3 regions of the Rhizobium hidalgonense genome follow, and region 3 is predicted to be linked to each of the others. Evidence: predicted binding sites of a transcription regulator. Region 3 holds the regulator's gene; each other region holds the start of a gene.
What was found. Region 3 encodes LexA, which represses DNA repair genes until DNA is damaged. Its sites were predicted from a motif close to TGTTCNNNNTGTGTTCNG; they were not measured.

Region 1 (6,029 bases), 1.1 Mb from region 3:
AGTCCGTCCGGGATGCGCTTCGGATCGAGGATGACGGCGGCAGCAACGACGGGCCCGGCCAGCGGCCCGCGGCCCGCCTCGTCGGCGCCGGCGACCGGCCAGTGCCCGGCCTTGCGGGCTTTGAGTTCCAGCCGGAAGTCCGGCACGAGGGGAACCGCTTGGAAAAGCTCGGGAGAATCGGGTGGCGTGCGAGGTTTCATGCGGCTGAACCTCGCACGCCAACCCGATTGCCCGCAAGTCCCCGATCAGGGCGGCGGTCGGGGACCGGGACCGGCGGATGGTGGCGGTCAGTGCCATCCGCGGGAATTGCGCTCGGGGCTCGAAAACAGGGCGGTTTTTCTGAACAGCCGATGCGCAAGCTACAAGCAATTCCAGGAAAAGTGCAAAGCGGTTTTCCGTCCGGAATTGCGTAAAAGGCAGAAGCAATTCCAGGAAAAGTGCAAAGCGGTTTTCCGTCCGGAATTGCGTAAGAACAAAGCTAAAGCAGTGACAGCTGCACGCCGCTGCCGTCCGGCGGCACGAACAGATCGTCGCGCAGCGGCATGCCGCGTCGCGTCAGGCCGAAGCGTCTGGCGGCCATTTCAAAACGCCGGGCGATCTGCCAGGCATAGGGACCGGCGCCCTTCATGCGCTTGCCGAATTCGGCATCATAATCCTTGCCGCCGCGCATCGAGCGCACTAGCGACATTACATGCCGGTAGCGATCGGGATAATGCTGCAGCAGCCAGTCGCGGAAGAGCGGGCTAACCTCGAGCGGCAGTCTCAAGATGACATAGCTCGCCTCGGCGGCGCCGGCAGCCTTGGCCGATTCGAGAATGCGCTCCAGCTCGTGATCGTTCAACGCCGGGATCAGCGGGGCGGCCATCACAGCCGTCTGGATGCCTGCTTCCGACAGCGTGTGAATGGTCTCCAGCCGGCGCGGCGGCGTGGCGGCGCGCGGCTCCATCGTCCGGGCAAGCTTGCGGTCGAGGGTGGTTACCGAGATGCCGACGCGCACCAGGTTCTTCGCCGCCATCTCCTGCAGAATGTCGAGATCGCGCAGGATCATCGCCGATTTGGTGACGATCGATACCGGGTGGTTCGCCTTGTTCAGGACCTCGAGAAGACCGCGCATGACGCGCCATTCCTTTTCGATCGGCTGATAGGGGTCCGTATTGGTGCCGATCGCGATCGCCCGCACCTTGTAGCCCGGCTTTGCAAGTTCCCGCTCCAGCAGCTTTGCCGCATCCGGCTTGGCGAAGAGCTTCGTCTCGAAATCGAGCCCGGCGGAAAGCCCCATATAGGCGTGCGTCGGCCGGGCGAAACAATAGATGCAGCCATGCTCGCAGCCGCGATAGGGGTTGATCGAGCGGTCGAAGGCAATGTCGGGCGATTCATTGCGGGTAATGGCAGTTCGCGGCTTCTCGATCTGCACGTCCGTCTTGAACGGAGGCAGCTCTTCCAAGGTCTGCCAGCCATCGTCGAAGGTCTCGCGCTGCAGCGCCTCAAACCTGCCGGTTGGGTTCAGTCCCGCCCCGCGCCCACGCCGCCGGTCGACCTCGATCCTCAGACCGGATGACACGATCATCGCATCGGCAATATCTGCCGTATTGGCAGGCGCGAATGCGGCCTGCCCTGCCAGGGACTGCTCTCTCATCGGATTCTCCCGCGGCAAAAGCCATCGCTTCCGCCCGTTTTGATGATTAAATTCCTATCCGTAAAACAAGAACAATGCAAGAACAAAATGCGGAAAACGCCGCTGGCAATAATTTGTGCGGCGCATTATGAATGGGCAATGTTGACGGTTGTTCTCGAATGTCAGGATCAGGAAGCTGAGCTGGCGCAGACTTTATCGGTATTGGTGGCAGGCGCGGTGGAGGGGATCGTCAGCGATGTGGTCGTGCTCGATCACGGCTCGCGCGACGGTACCTCGCGGGTCGCCGACGCCGCCGGCTGCCGCTTTTATTCGCAGTGGGATATCAATGACATCGTCCGATCCGCCCGCGGCGAATGGCTGCTCTTCGTCGAACCGGGCGCACGACCTCAGGCCGGCTGGATCGATGAGATCGCCGAATATATCGCGCTGAACAAACTGCCGGCCCGCTTCACCGCTTCGCGCGGCTATCGACGGCCGTTCTTTCAGCGTATTGGCCGCGCCGCGCCGCCGCTGGAGCTTGGTTTGCTGATGCCGAAGGGCCAGGCGCTTGCGGTGGCCAAAAGCGGCATGCGACTTGCCGAATTCGCCCAGGGCCAGAAGCCGCGCAAGCTTTCCAGCGAACTGATTCCCGCCTGGGTCGCCCGGGCTGCACGCTGAGCGGTTTTCACTCTCCGTTATTCCAAAGCTTGATCCAAGGCTTGGTTGGCGCCGAAAGCTGCCCCTCACCCTAACCCTCTCCCCGTGAAAACGGGTAGAGGGGACGTGCCCTGCGAAAGGATAGCGGGGGACGGAGAGGTCGCGGCTACCCCCGTTCGCCCGGCGAGCGGGAGAAGGTGGCGGCAGCCGGATGAGGGGCTGATCTCGCTGTATAGCGCGTTAGTGGTCGCACTCCCCACCATCGCGCAAAACATGGCGCCCAATAGGATTTCGCGCTATAATTCTCCCATGGCGCCGCCGAAGCGCCTCGCTTCGTAACGGATGGCCATGGAATGCCGGTGGACGGCAGAACAGGTCGGCGACAATCTCCTCTTCTGCCGGGTTCCCGGCGAAAGGAGGTGCGTCATGGTACGCGGTATGATTTACGGCCTGCTGGCCGTCATATTGCCGATATCGCTGATCGCGCATCCGCATCCGGCAGCATCGCAGACGATGCTCAGTTGCGCAGGCCGATCCGAGGTCGTCAATTTCCTCGACAGGAATTTCGCTGAAAAGCTGACAGCGGTCGGACTGGTCAACGAGAACGCCGTTCTCGAGGTCTATGCCGCCAAAAGCGGCACCTGGACGCTCGTGGTCACGGATGTTCACGGCATAAGCTGCATTCTGCTGTCTGGTGACAGCTGGGAAACGATGCCCGCTCTGCCCGGCCTTGCCACATAGCGAATTCTATTTGGTCGCGCCGCGTTTCAGGTGCTCGTCCAGACGCGGCATGATCTCGACGAAATTGCACGGCATGTTGCGATAGTCGAGCTGCCCTTTCAGAATGCCGTCCCAGGCATCCCGGCAGGCGCCGGGCGAGCCGGGCAGCGCAAAGATGAAGGTGGCGTTGGCAACGCCTGCCGTGGCACGCGACTGGATCGTCGCCGTGCCGATCTTGTCGTAGGAAATACGGTGGAAGACGGCTGAAAAGCCGTCCATGCGCTTTTCGAACAAGGGCTCCAGCGCCTCGGGCGTCACATCGCGGCCGGTAAAGCCGGTGCCGCCTGAGGTGATGACGACGTCGATTTCGTCCCGCTCGGTCCAGGCTTTGACCGTTGCTGCGATTTTCTCGCGATCATCGGGCACGATCGCCCGGTCGACCAGCCTGTGGCCCGCCTCGCTGATTCGCGCCGCCAGCGTGTCGCCCGACTTGTCCGTCTCCGGCGTGCGCGTATCCGAGACGGTGAGAACCGCGATGCCGACGGCTATGAAGGGCCGCTTGTCGTCCAGACCTGCCATCACATGCCTCCCGATATCGTTTCCGTCGCCTGGAAATACCAGTCCGGCCGCGTGCCGTGAAGGGCCGTAGCCGCCTCTTGCGCCTCAACCATGCTCGCAAAGATCCCGAAACAGGTGGCGCCGGAACCGGACATACGGGTCAAAAGCGCACCGCGGCCCTGCAGCATCGCCGAGATCACCGCAATCTCCGGCACGAGCTGGCGCGCCGGCGGCTCCAGGTCGTTGCGGGCAGCACCGATCATTGCCAGCCAGCCGGCACTCCCAGTAAGCCCCGAAGCCAGGTTTAAAGAAGGGTTGTTCTTTGTCGCCAGCCGGCGGAACACCTCGGGCGTCGAGACACCCTTCAGCGGATTGGCGAGCACCATGGCAAAGGCCGGCAGATCAGGCACGGCCTCGATCTGTTCACCAATGCCGCGGGCAATCAGCGGCCGGCTTTCAACGCACATCGGCACGTCGGCGCCGAGCCTCAGCGCCAGGGCGGCAAGCGCCTCCGCCGGCAGGCTCATGCCCCAGAGCCGCATCAGTCCGCGCAGCGTCGCCGCCGCGTCGGCCGAGCCGCCGCCGATGCCGGAGGCAACAGGCAGGTTCTTTTCGAGGTGGATATGGACGGGAAAGGCGAGGACGCCGACCGCCTCCCTCAAAAGATCGCGTGCCCGCAGCACCAGATTGGTGCCGCTGTCGCCGGCAAGCGTTTCGCCGAAGCGGCCCGATAGGGTGAAGGCGTCGGCCTTCGCAGGCAGGAAGCCCAGCCGGTCGCCGCAATCTGCGAAGGTCACCAGCATATCGAGCAGATGATAGCCATCTGCCCGCTGGCCTGTCACATGCAAAGCGAGGTTGATCTTCGCGCGCGCCTCTTCGGTGACGCCGAAAGCCTCGGCAAAGCCCTTCTCAGGCATGCTTGCCGCCCGTCAGGATTTCTTGTCGGCCGGCGGCGGGGTGACAGGTGCGGGGTCCGGCTGCTTCTTGTCGGCCGCCTTGGCATCGTCGCTTGCCGGAGGCAGACCGTTGGCGACCTTGTCCTTGATCTTCGGGATTTCGGCGGCCTCGGGCTCGGAAGCGAGCGCCCGGTTCCACTGATAGACGGCCTCGAGCTTGCGGCCGACGCGCCAGTAGGCGTCGCCGAGATGGTCGTTGATCGTCGCGTCGCCGGCCTTGATCTGGGCTGCCCGCTCCAGCTCGTCGACGGCATCGTCGAAGCGGTTGAGCCGGAAGTAGGCCCAGCCGAGCGAATCGATGATGTAGCCGTCGTCGGGGCGAAGGTCGACGGCCTTCTTGATCATGCCGAGACCTTCGTCGAGGTTGCGGTTCATGTCGATCCAGGAATAGCCGAGATAGTTCAGCACTTGCGGCTGGTCGGGATTGAGCTCCAGCGCCTTGCGGAAGTTCGGCTCCGCCTGGTCCCACTTCTTCAGCCGCTCATAGGCGATGCCGCGCTGGAAGAAGACGCTCCAATTGGGGCGGCCGGGGAAGGGGCCGATCGCTTCGACCGCCTTGTCGTAATTGGCGGCCATCGCCTCGTAGTCCTTGGCGTCGGAGAGCACGCTGCCGTAAGCGAGGTAGCTGCGGATATCCTTCGGGTCGGAGGCGATCAGCGCCTGCAGATGCTTGCGCGCCTCGTCCACCTTGCCGCCCTGGGCAAGGGCAAGGCCGAGCTGGAGCTCGGAGATGCGCCGCATCGGCGAATTTTCCGGCACCTTCTTGTAGAGCGCGATGGCGCGGTCCATCTGGTTCTGCTTCTCGGCGATGCCGCCGAGAAGTACCAGCGTATCGGCGCTGTTCGGGTCGAGCGCATTGGCGGTCTGCAGGTAAAGCGAAACGATGTCCTCAGCGCCGTCGCGGTTCAGCGCGCCGCCGACCGAAAACAGCACGCCGGCAGCGCCTTCTTCGGCCGTCTTGACCTGCTGTTCCTGCTTCTCGTCCTTTTCGATACTGTCGCGCAGCGCGTTCAGCGGCGCGTAGTTCGGCAGCAGGTTGTCGCCGACGGATACGGCGTCGAGCGCCTTCTGCTTATTGCCTTGTGAAGCTTCGAGGCGGGCGAGCGCCATCACCGCGCGCATGAAGGTGTCGGGCGCCGTCGCACCCCCTTCCTTGTCGAGCACGGCGTCGTTCAGATGCTTCCGGGCCGATTTTACGTCGCCGGTGGCGATGGCGATCGCCCCGGCATTGTAATTCTGGAAAATGCCGACCCAGTCCGGTCCCTTCATCTTCTCGACCATGGCGAGCGCTTCCTTGCCGCGGCCCGCGCCGACGCGAGCCCAGGCGAGCAGCAGGTCGTTCATCATCCGGTCGAGGTCGTTCGGCCCCTTATATTTGAGGATGGCCTCGGCGGTCTTGTAGTCGTCACGGCGCACGGCATCCATGCCGCGCACGATCGTGGTGATGCGCTCGACGGAAGGATCGCCCTTCAGGTCGTTGGCATATTTGACGCCTTCCTTAATGTCGCCGTTGAGCAGCAGCG
Region 2 (6,029 bases), 880 kb from region 3:
CACGGCCGTAACCGCCGTAGCTCTGCTCCATTTCGGCGACCTCGACATGGGTTTCCGGCAGTTCGTCGAGGAAGCGCGAGGGCAAGGTCGATTGCCAGAGGCCATGGATGCGGCGGTTGGAGACGAACCAGATGTGGCAGCGGTGCTTGGCGCGGGTGATGCCGACATAGGCGAGGCGACGTTCTTCCTCCAGTCCGGCGCGGCCGCTCTCATCGAGCGAGCGCTGGTGCGGGAAGAGGCCTTCCTCCCAGCCGGGCAGAAAGACCGTGTCGAACTCAAGACCCTTTGCCGAATGCAGCGTCATGATCGAGACGGCATCGAGATTCTCGTTGGTCTCGGCATCCATGACAAGAGAGACGTGTTCGAGAAAGCCGCGCATCGACTCGAAACTTTCCATCGAGCGGATCAGTTCCTTGAGGTTCTCGAGGCGGCCGGGCGCTTCGGCGCTCTTGTCGTTCTTCCACATATCGGTATAGCCGGACTCTTCGAGGATCTGCTCGGCAAGTTCGGTATGCGGCGTGTTTTCAAGCAGTTCCTGCCATCGGCGGAAAGATTGAATCACGTCGAAGAGGGCTTTTCGCGCCTTCGGCTTCAGCTCGTCCGTCTCGATGATGTCGGCGGCCGCCGCCAGCATCGGGATATCGCGGGCCCGGGCATAATCATGCAGCGCACGCACCGTCGTGTCGCCGAGGCCGCGCTTCGGCGTGTTGATGATGCGCTCGAAGGCGAGATCATCGGCGGCTTGGGCGACGAGGCGGAAATAGGCCATGGCATCGCGGATTTCGAGGCGCTCATAGAAGCGCGGGCCGCCGATGACGCGGTAGTTGAGGCCGAGAGTGACGAAGCGGTCTTCGAACTCGCGCATCTGAAAGGAGGCGCGCACGAGGATCGCCATGTCGTTGAGCAGATGCTTGCCGCGTTGAAGCTGCTCGATTTCCTCGCCGATGGCGCGGGCTTCCTCCTCCGAATCCCACGAGGCGTGGACCTGCACCCTGACGTCGTCGGGATCGGAACGGTCGGTGAACAGCGTCTTGCCAAGCCGCCCTTCATTATGGGCGATCAGATGGGCGGCGGCCCCGAGGATATGTTCGGTCGAGCGGTAGTTGCGCTCGAGCTTGATGACCTTGGCGCCGGGAAAATCCTTTTCGAAGCGCAGGATGTTGTCGACTTCGGCCCCGCGCCAGCCATAGATCGACTGGTCGTCGTCGCCGACGCAGCAGACATTCTGCTGCTCTCCCTTGGCGCGCTGGGCGAGAAGCCGGAGCCACATATATTGGGCGGTGTTGGTGTCCTGGTACTCGTCGACGAGGATATAGCGGAAGCGGCCGTGATATTCCTTCAGGAGATCCGGGTTCTTGCGGAAGATCGCAATCGGATGCATCAGCAGGTCGCCGAAATCGCAGGCGTTCAGCGTGGTCAGCCGCGCCTGATAGGCGAAATAAAGGTCGCGGCCGCGGCCATTGGCGAAGGCGCGGGCGTCGCCCTCGGGGATATCGGCCGGCGCGAGACCCTTGTTTTTCCAGGTGTCGATCATGCCGGCGAACTGCTTGGCTGGCCAGCGCTTGTCGTCGAGGCCTTCGGCCTGGATCAACTGCTTGATCAGGCGGACGACGTCGTCGGTATCGAGAATGGTGAAATCGGAACGCAGGCCGACGAGCTCGCCGTGGCGGCGCAGAAGTTTGACGCCGATCGAGTGGAATGTGCCGAGCCAAGGCATGCCTTCGACGGCGCCGCCGACCAGTAGCGCGATGCGCTCCTTCATCTCGCGGGCGGCCTTGTTGGTGAAGGTGACGGCGAGGATCTGTGATGGGAAGGCACGGCCGGTATTGAGGATATGGGCAATGCGCGTCGTCAGCACGCGCGTCTTGCCAGTGCCGGCACCGGCAAGCACGAGGACAGGGCCTTCCAAAGTTTCGACGGCTTCGGTCTGCTCGGGGTTCAGACCGGCGAGATAATCCGGCCGGCTGCCGCCGTCGCGGGCCGCCATGGCGCGGGCGGCAATGCCACCGGTGGCAGGCGGCCTTCCGGCGGGCGCGGCAGGCGGCTGCGGCTTGCGCGCCATCTCGCCCGGCTCTTCGTCGAAGAAGGGGATATCATCGAAACTATTGCTCATGGCGCGTAATGTAGTGATTCGGGAAGGAAAGACCAGAAAAGATGTTCTGCTTTCATTCCCAAGTCGCCGCTATCCCAAGGGGTTTGCATGGCGGCCGGGCCGCTGGATACGGAAGCGGCGACACGACCGAAAAATTTCAGCCGCCCTCTGTCGGAACCCACGCCGGCGGGGCGTCCTTGGATCATCGGACAGTGGTCCGGATCAATCGTCAACAAGGAGGCTGTATCATGGCGAAGGTCGTTTCAAATCTCTGGTTCGCTGAGGAAGCGCGCGAAGCCGTCGAATTCTATGTGTCCATCATCCCGGATTCCAGGATCGGCCGTACGACCATCCTTCCGGCGGAAACGCCGAGCGGACCTCCTGGCAGCGTCGAGCTGATCGAGTTCACGCTTGGCGATCAGGCCTTTCTGGCGATGAGGGCCGGCCCGCTCGATAGCTTCAACCATTCTTTTTCGATCGCGATTCTGCTGGAGAGCCAGGACGAGATCGATCGGGTCTGGGATGCCTTTCTCGCCAATGGCGGCACGCCGGAGGCCTGCGGCTGGCTGAAGGACCGCTGGGGTCTATCCTGGCAGATCGTGCCGCGCATGCTTTCCGAAATGATCGCCGACGACAATCGCGAGCGGGCCAGGCGCGTAACCGAGGTGATGCTCGGCATGGTCAAGATCGATGTCGCCGCACTGGAGAAGGCATTCAACGGCTGAACTGCGCCGGCGGCGACCGATTCGAATGATTGGCTTACGGCCGTATGCGGCCGTTTCCATCACCTCAGGCGCGGATCGGCACGTGCTGTCCGGCATCGACTCTGTGCAGATTTGACTGCCAATCGTCGATTTTCCGAAACTCGAATCACGGGCGACATTGCACACCCTTTTCATCTTTCTGTCACGTCGCGAAATGTGCTGATACCGCACGGGTGCTTTTTTCAACTATAATGAGAAACAGTTTCGTAGAGTAAAAATAACCGGTGCATGCACGTTTTTGTGCGTTGCAAGAAACGGCCGGTGAGCGTCGAATATACCTACGAAATTATTGATTCTTAGGAACGTCGTAGCCATCTCGATGGTTATACGACTTTGAGCCTGCGGCATAACCTTACTGGAGGGCCCATGCTGAACGAATCCGTATTCGATGCGTTTACGCGCAGTTACGAAGCGCGCCGCGAAACCGATATGTCGGTGGCCGAGTATCTCGATCTCTGTAAAAAGGACCCGATCGCCTATGCCAATGCGACCGAGCGCCTGCTCGCCGCGATCGGCGAGCCGCAGATGGTCGACACCGCCAGGGATGCGCGGCTCGGCCGGATTTTCATGAACAGGACCATCCGGATCTATCCAGCCTTTGCCGGCTTTCACGGCATGGAAGAGACGATCGAACGCATCGTTTCCTTCTTCCGGCACGCGGCGCAGGGGCTCGAGGAGCGCAAGCAGATCCTCTATCTGCTCGGGCCGGTCGGCGGCGGCAAGTCGTCCCTGGCGGAACGGCTGAAGCTGCTGATGGAGGTTCATCCGATCTACGTGCTAAAGGCGGGCGACGAGATCAGCCCCGTTTTCGAAAGCCCGCTCAACCTCTTCGATCCGGAGACAATGGGTTCGCTGCTCCAGGAACAATACGGCATTCCGCTACGGCGCCTGAACGGGCTGATGAGCCCGTGGTGCCTGAAGCGGCTCGACGACTTCGGCGGCGACATTTCCCGCTTCCGTGTCGTCAGAGTGCAACCTTCGCGGTTGCGCCAAATCGCCGTCGCCAAGACCGAGCCCGGCGACGAGAACAATCAGGATATTTCGTCGCTGGTCGGCAAGGTCGACATCCGCAAGCTCGAAACTTACTCTCAGAACGATCCCGATGCCTACAGCTATTCGGGCGGGCTCAACCGCGCCAATCAGGGCATCCTCGAATTCGTGGAGATGTTCAAGGCGCCGATCAAGATGCTGCATCCGCTGCTGACGGCGACGCAGGAGGGCAACTATATCGGCTCGGAGAATATCGGCGCCATACCTTTCTCGGGTATCGTCTTGGCGCATTCGAACGAAGCGGAATGGCAGACCTTCAAGGCCAACAAGAACAACGAGGCCTTCATCGACCGTATCTGTGTGATCAAGGTGCCCTATTGCCTCCGGGTGATGGAAGAGCAGAAGATTTACGAGAAGCTGATCGAGGGATCGGAACTCGCGAATACGCCATGCGCCCCGGCAACGCTCGAAATGCTGGCTCGCTTTTCGGTGCTTTCACGCCTACGCAAACACGAGAATTCGACGTTCTTCTCGAAGATGCGCACCTATGACGGCGAGAGCCTGAAGGAAACCGATCCGCGCGCCCGCAGCGTTCAGGAATACCGGGATGCTGCCGGCATCGACGAGGGCATGGACGGGATTTCGACCCGCTTCGCCTTCAAGGTGCTCGCCTCCACCTTCAATCACGATACAACGGATATCGGCGCCGACCCTGTCCATTTGATGTATGTGCTGGAGCAGGCGATCCGCCGCGAGCAGTTTTCCGACGATGTCGAGAAGCGTTATCTGGAATTCATCAAGGCCGATCTTGCGCCACGCTACGCAGAGTTCATTGGCAATGAGATTCAGAAGGCTTATCTTGAATCGTATGCGGACTACGGACAGAACCTGTTCGACCGCTACGTCGACTATGCCGATGCCTGGATCGAAGACGTCGACTTCAAGGATCCCGATACCGGCCAGCTTCTCGACCGCGAGCTCCTCAATCAGGAACTGACGAAAATCGAAAAGCCGGCAGGAATTGCCAATCCGAAGGATTTCCGCAACGAAATCGTCAAGTTCTCGTTGCGGTCGCGGGCAGCAAACGGCGGAAAAAATCCGTCATGGACGAGCTACGAGAAGATCCGGGAAGTGATCGAGAAACGTATGTTCTCGCAGGTTGAGGATCTTTTGCCGGTGATTTCCTTCGGCTCGAAGAAGGATTCGGAGACAGAAAAAAAGCACAGTGAATTCGTCTCGCGCATGGCCGCGCGGGGTTACACGGAGAGGCAGGTTCGGCGCCTCGTCGAATGGTACATGCGCGTCAAACAGGCAAGTTAATGTGGAGCCACTATGCACATTGTCGACCGTCGGCTAAATCCGCGCGGTAAAAGTCTGGAAAATCGGCAACGGTTTCTTCGGCGCATGAAAGGCGCCGTGCAGCAGGCGGTCAAGCGTTCTCTGCAAAACCGAAACATTCGCGATGTGCTCGACGGCGGTGAGATCAGCCTGCCGATCGACGGAATGGCCGAGCCGAGCCTTCGAAAGGGCGAAGGCGGCACCGCCGATCACATCCTGCCCGGAAACAGGGCCTTCGTCGAAGGCGATATCATTCCGCGGCCGCCGGGCAGGAATGGCGGAAAACCAAAAGATGCCGGCGAAGGTGATGGTGAGGACGGTTTCCGTTTCGTGCTGACGCGCGAGGAGTTCCTCGATGTATTTCTCGATGACCTGGAACTGCCTGATCTTGCCAAACGGCGTCTAGCCGAAACTGAAGAGGAAACGCCGTTCCGGGCCGGCTATTCCGTGTCCGGATCGCCGTCCAATATTGCCGTCGGTCGCACGACGAGGCTGGCGATGATGCGGCGTGTCGCGCTTCACCGTCCACGTCGTGAAGAGATCGAAGCCCTGCAGCGACAGATCGAGGAGTGCGAGGATGATGAGACCCGCCTAGGGCTGGAGGTAAAACTCAAAGCCCTGACGGAAAAGAGCCGGCGCATTCCCTATATCGATCCGCTCGACGTCCGATATCGCCGTTTTGAGAACGAGCCGAAGCCAGTGGCCAAAGCCGTGATGTTCTGCCTGATGGACGTCTCTGGCTCGATGTCGGAACACATGAAGGACCTTGCGAAGCGGTTCTACCTGCTGCTCTATCTTTTCCTGTCTAAGCGCTACAAGAAGGTGGAGATCGTCTTCATCCGCCA
Region 3 (6,029 bases):
CCGAACTGGCGGTGGCGCCATAAAAGCGCCATAGGGGTTAAGCGTCCTCAGCGATAGCTATATGATCGCGAAGCTAATGCCAAGTTACCGTGACGGCTTTTTGTGCATTGCGGCATCACCTTTTAGGCACTGCAGCGATGAGCCGCAGGCATAGCGGAAGCCAATGATTCGACTGGTCTTTTGGCACTCTCGATTTTCCCTCATATTTCAATCGATTATTCTTGCTCGTTTTGATTGAAGGTTGCATTCTGACTGCCGGTGCGGGTGATCTTGGGCGGGGCATGGAGGAATTGACGACAGTCGAATTGCGGCCGGAAGCGGGCGTGGGCCGTGCCGTTCCGCCGGCTCTTCCCGCGATTGCGATGGTGACCCGACCGGCAAGGACGCAATCGGAGACCCCCTTGCGCCATCGACTGCCGGCCACCGGCCGGCAAGTGCTGCGTGCCGGAGCCTGCATGCTGGGCGAAGAGGCCGATCACGGCCGCCTGCTGCTGTTCTCGCCGGTCTTCCTCGGCGCCGGCTCGGCCTGCTGGTTTCTTGCGGCATGGGATTTTCCCTTCTTTGCATCGCTGCTCTGTCTGCTGGTGCCGGCGGCTGCGGTTTTCCTCGCCGGCCGCAGCCGGCCGGCATTGCGCGCAACTTTCCTGGCGCTGGCGTTTTTCGCCTGCGGCATGCTCTCGGCCCAGTTCGAGAGCTGGCGGGCTTCGACTGTGATCCTCGATTCAGCGGTGACGACGACGGTCACCGGCCGCGTGGAACGGCGGGAAGGCGACGGCCGGGGGCGCTGGCGCTATATTCTTGCCGTCACCGGCACTGAGGCACCGGAACTGAAGCGGCAGCCGGGACGCATCACCGCAATCGCCCGTGGCGCCGATGCGCCGTTCGAGATCGGCGACATCATCACCGGCAGGGCGCGGCTGACGCCGCCGGCGGGCCCGGCGCTGCCCGCGCTCAACGATTTCTCCTTCGGTGCCTATTTCGACGGCATCGGCGCCAACGGTTTCTTCTACGGTGCGCCGAAGAAAGTCGACTTGCAGGCTGGTCCACAGGCTGCAAGATCGACGTCGGAAGCTGTGCTCGAATGGCTTTACCAGTTGCGCAGTAGCATTGGCGACCGCATTCGGTCGATCCTGCCCGGTGATACGGGCGCTTTTGCAGCTGCTTTGGTGACCGACGAACGGCGCGCCATCTCGAAGGCGACGACGGAGGCGCTGCGCCAGTCCGGTCTTGCCCATATCGTTGCGATATCGGGCCTCAACATGGCCCTGTCGGCAGGCATTTTCTTCGTCGGGTTCCGGATGCTGCTCAGCCTGTTTCCGGGCGTTGCTCAAGCCTATCCGACAAAGAAAATCGCCGCCGCCGGCGCGCTCATCGCCGTCACCGCCTACTTCCTGATATCAGGATTCGGAGTCTCGGCCGAACGCGCCTTCATCATGATGGCCATCATGCTGATCGCAGTCTTCTTCGATCGCCCGTCAATCAGCCTGCGCAATGTCGTCCTCTCGGCTCTTGTCATCATCGCCATTTCGCCCTCGGAAGTCCTGGGCCCGAGCTTCCAGATGTCCTTTGCCGCGACATTGGCGCTGGTATCGGGCTATCAGCTGTGGAAGGACCGGCGCATCCGCGAAAACGCTTTGCTGAAGCTGCCGATCATCAGGCCGGTCGTTGCGGTCGCCGGTTTCTTCGGCGGCGTCTTCCTGACCTCACTGATCGGCGGTTTTTCCACGGCGCTGTTTTCGATCGAGCATTTTCATCGCCTGACCGCTTACGGCCTGCCGGCAAACCTCGCGACGATGCCGATCATCTCCTTCATCGTCATGCCGGCGGGGCTGCTGGCGATGTTGCTCATGCCTTTCGGTCTGGACGCGCCGCTCTGGAAGGTGGTCGGCTTTGGCCTCGATATGGTGATTGCGGTTGCCAAGACGGTGTCCGGCTGGGGCGGCGATATTGGCGTCGGCCGTCTCCCCGCCTGGTATTTCGTCGTGGCGGTGGCAGGCTTTCTGCTGCTGACGCTGCTCCGCACCCGGTTGCGCCATGCCGGCACTTCGATCCTCGCCGCCTCGACGTCCATCGTGCTGCTTCTGCCGGTTCCCCGGCCGCCGGATCTGGTGATTTCGGAGGATGGCAGTCTGGTTGCAGTCGTCGCGGCTGAGGCAATGGCTTCCAATCGCGAAAACCCGCCGGATTTCATTTTCGACCAGTGGCAGCGAGCGCTGGTCCTGCCGGCGCATTACCCGCCGAAGATGCTGGATGGTCCCGCAATTCCGCCGGAGGGAGACGACCGCCGCGTCAGGCTTTCCCGCGATCAGCAGAATGAAGCGAGGACGGCGATGCGGGCGGCGGCCGCGGGCGGTGAAACAAACCGCTTTTCCTGCGTCAAGAGGGCCTGGTGTACATCGAGGCTTGGCAATGGCCGTATCGTCACGGTCATCGACAATGCCGCTTATCTCGGTCCGGCCTGCGATGCGGCCGATATCGTCGTCACATCAGTCCGCCTGCGTTTCAACAGCTGCCGTTCAGGTGGGACGCTTTTTACCGGTGAGACACTACGCAAAACCGGTTCCATCGAGCTGCGCTTCGCAGACACCGGCTTGGAGGTCGCAACGGCATTCGAAACCCTGTCACGGCCGTGGATGCGCCATCGCGCTTATGACTGGCGCAGCAACAGTTTTGTCGAATCTGGCCTGTCCAGTGTCAGTGATAGCGGCGAATGAGGCCGACGAGCTTGCCCTGCACCTTGACACGATCAGGTCCGAAGATCCGGGTCTCGTAAGCCGGGTTGGCCGCTTCAAGTGCGATCGAGGCACCCTTGCGGCGAAAGCGCTTCAGCGTCGCTTCCTCGTCATCGACGAGGGCAACGACGATGTCGCCTGGGCTTGCGGTGCTGCCGTTGCGGATGATCACCGTGTCGCCATCAAAGATGCCGGCGTCGATCATCGAATCGCCTTTGACCTCCAGAGCATAATGCTCGCCGGAGCCAAGCATATCGGCCGGAACGACGATATCGTGGGTGTTGTTCTGAATCGCCGAAATCGGCACGCCGGCAGCGATTCGGCCCATAACCGGCACCGAGACCGAGTTGCCGTTGTCAGCAACGGGTTTTACAGGCGAGGGAGCGGCGACCGGCTGGGGCTTGCCGAGGCTGCCCTCGATGACGCTCGGCGAAAAGCCGCGCCGGGGCTGGATGCTGGGGCTATAGGCCTCCGGAAGCCTGATGACCTCAAGTGCCCTGGCGCGGTTCGGTAGGCGGCGAATGAAACCGCGTTCCTCGAGCGCCGTGATCAGGCGATGAATGCCGGATTTCGAGGCCAGATCGAGGGCATCCTTCATCTCGTCGAAAGACGGCGGAACGCCGGATTCCTTCATGCGCTCATGAATAAAAAGGAGAAGCTCCTGTTGTTTGCGCGTGAGCATCGACGTCAGACCCCTGATTGAAACAAATCCAGAACAGACACTATATGTTCCATATGTGTTCCGCAAGTAGCTAATTTTCCGTAAAACTTGCCGCCAACTCGTTGAGATTTTTATTTTCATTCGCCGGATTGGCACACATGTCTTGCTTTGGGGGTGGCGCTGTCGCACATCTTTTGTCGTTTGAGGGAGGGATATCATGAACGAGCATTCCGCCATACCGCACCCGCTGGATCATGTCGTGCTGCCCGTCGTCAATATCGATCTGGCCCGCGAACGGCTAGGCAAGCTCGGCTTCACCGTTGCCGCCGATGCCCGCCATCCCTTCGGAACGGAAAATGCCTGCGTCTTCCTTGCCGACAAGACCTATCTGGAGCCGCTTGGTATTGCGAGCGTCGAGGAGAACGAGGCGTCGGCGCGGCAAGGCAATGTCTTCACCGCCCGCAACCGGGCCTTCCGCTTCCGTTGCGGCGAGGAGGGGCTTTCGGCGGTGGTTTTCGGCACCGCGGACGCCGGCCACGACCATCAGAGCTTCGCTGCCGGCGGATCGAGCGCCGGCGAGATGTTGCAATTCAGCCGGCCGATGAAAATGCCGGATGGTTCCAGGAGCGTCGGCAGCTTCAAACTGGCTTTTGCGGGCGATCTGCGGGCGCCCGATTTCTTTCTCTTTACCTGCCAGCGCATCAATCCCTTGCCGGCCGACCGCGGCGTGCTGGAGACGCATGCCAATGGCGCAACAGGCATTGCCGAGATCGCGCTGTGCGCGCCGGACCCCGCTGCATTCGCCGCCTTCGTCGGCCTTGCCGCGGCGCAATCGGTCGTCGAGAAGACCGGTTTCGGCGTCAATATCGCCGCCTCGAATGCAAAAATCAGCCTGATGACGCCGGAAGGGCTGGAGGCCTATTTCGAGATCGCCGTCTCATCCGCCGACCGCGGCCTGCGCGGCCGGGCTATCCTCTTTGCCGTCGCTGATCTTGCCGTGACAGAAGCGCATTTGGCTGCTAACGGAGTGACCTACACGCGCAAGAACAATCGCATTCTGGTGAAGCCGGCGCCCGGGCAGGGCACGCTCTTCGCCTTCGAGGAAACACGATGAGCACTGATACGAATTCCGAAGTCAGGATCGGCGAGGGCGCAGGCCAGGTCACCTTTTCCAATGCTGGCCGCCTGTCGCTGATTGCCGGCCCCTGTCAAATGGAGAACCGCGACCACGCTTTCATGGTTGCCGGGACGCTGAAGGAGCTCTGCGCCAAGCTCGGCATCGGCCTCGTCTACAAGAGTTCCTTCGACAAGGCGAACCGGACTTCGCTGTCGGCCGAGCGCGGCATCGGGCTTGAAAAGGGCATGCAGATCTTTGCCGATCTCAAGAAGGAGTTCGGCTTTCCGGTCCTGACCGACGTTCACACCGCCGAACAATGCGCCGAAGTGGCCAAGGTGGTCGATGTCCTGCAGATTCCGGCCTTCCTCTGCCGTCAGACCGACCTTCTGATCGCCGCTGCCGAGACCGGCCGTGCCGTCAATGTCAAGAAGGGACAGTTCCTGGCTCCCTGGGACATGAAGAACGTCCTGAAGAAGCTCAACGCCAGCGGCAATCCGAACGTACTGCTCTGCGAGCGCGGCGCTTCCTTCGGCTACAATACTTTGGTTTCCGATATGCGCTCACTGCCGATCATGGCGTCGATGGGCGCCCCCGTCGTTTTCGATGCGACCCATTCCGTCGCGCAGCCCGGCGGGCAGGGCGATTCCTCCGGCGGTCAGCGGGAATTCGTCGAAACGCTGGCGCGCGCAGCGGTGGCGACCGGAATTGCCGGCGTTTTCGTTGAAACCCACCAGGACCCGGACAACGCACCGTCCGACGGCCCGAACATGGTCTATCTCAAGGACATGCCGCGGCTGCTGGAAAAGTTGCTCGCCTTCGATGCTGTCGCCAAGGCCTGACAGTCAAAAGCCTGACATGTTCGTGCTATAGCGACGATCAGACACGCAGGTCGATGGCGTCGCAATGCGCCATTGTAATTTGCCCGCCTTCGATTATGACAGGCTTCGAATGATTGATCACCCACCGAGCAGGAAGAACCCATGACTGCAATCACCGATATCATCGCCCGCGAGATTCTCGATAGCCGTGGTAACCCCACCGTCGAAGTCGATGTCTATCTCGAAGACGGCAGCATGGGCCGCGCGGCCGTTCCCTCGGGCGCTTCGACCGGCGCGCATGAGGCGGTCGAGCTGCGCGACGGCGGCAAGCGCTACCTCGGCAAGGGCGTCCAGAAGGCGGTCGATGCCGCCAATACCGAGATCTTCGACGCAATCGGCGGCATCGACGCCGAAAACCAGATCCAGATCGACAACATCATGATCGAGCTGGACGGCACGCCGAACAAGTCGCGCCTCGGCGCCAACGCCATTCTCGGCGTCTCGCTTGCCGTCGCCAAGGCTGCCGCCCAGGCCTCCGGCCTGCCGCTCTACCGGTATGTCGGTGGCGCTTCCGCGAGCCTCCTGCCGGTGCCGATGATGAACATCATCAACGGCGGCGCCCATGCCGACAACCCGATCGATTTCCAGGAATTCATGATCCTTCCGGTCGGCGCCGACACCATCGCTGAAGCCGTGCGCAT

Region 1: the regulator LexA is predicted to act here: its motif matches at 1,704-1,721, upstream of FFM81_RS16645 (PA0069 family radical SAM protein).
Region 2: the regulator LexA is predicted to act here: its motif matches at 2,156-2,173, upstream of FFM81_RS07060 (ATP-dependent helicase).

Annotation. Positions count from the first base shown of each region.
Region 1 is NZ_CP054027.1:3,427,147-3,433,175, reverse strand. Features, by position in the region: gene FFM81_RS16650 (ribonuclease HII) at 1-200, opposite strand, end outside; gene FFM81_RS16645 (PA0069 family radical SAM protein) at 479-1,636, opposite strand; gene FFM81_RS16640 (glycosyltransferase family 2 protein) at 1,775-2,293, shown strand; gene FFM81_RS16635 (hypothetical protein) at 2,699-3,013, shown strand; gene moaB (molybdenum cofactor biosynthesis protein B) at 3,020-3,571, opposite strand; gene FFM81_RS16625 (4-(cytidine 5'-diphospho)-2-C-methyl-D-erythritol kinase) at 3,571-4,467, opposite strand; gene FFM81_RS16620 (tetratricopeptide repeat protein) at 4,480-6,029, opposite strand, start outside.
Region 2 is NZ_CP054027.1:1,497,432-1,503,460, forward strand. Features, by position in the region: gene FFM81_RS07060 (ATP-dependent helicase) at 1-2,113, opposite strand, end outside; gene FFM81_RS07065 (VOC family protein) at 2,341-2,817, shown strand; gene FFM81_RS07070 (PrkA family serine protein kinase) at 3,223-5,166, shown strand; gene FFM81_RS07075 (YeaH/YhbH family protein) at 5,179-6,029, shown strand, end outside.
Region 3 is NZ_CP054027.1:2,377,066-2,383,094, reverse strand. Features, by position in the region: gene FFM81_RS11380 (ComEC/Rec2 family competence protein) at 282-2,714, shown strand; gene lexA (transcriptional repressor LexA) at 2,695-3,414, opposite strand; gene FFM81_RS11370 (VOC family protein) at 3,611-4,507, shown strand; gene kdsA (3-deoxy-8-phosphooctulonate synthase) at 4,504-5,349, shown strand; gene eno (phosphopyruvate hydratase) at 5,491-6,029, shown strand, end outside.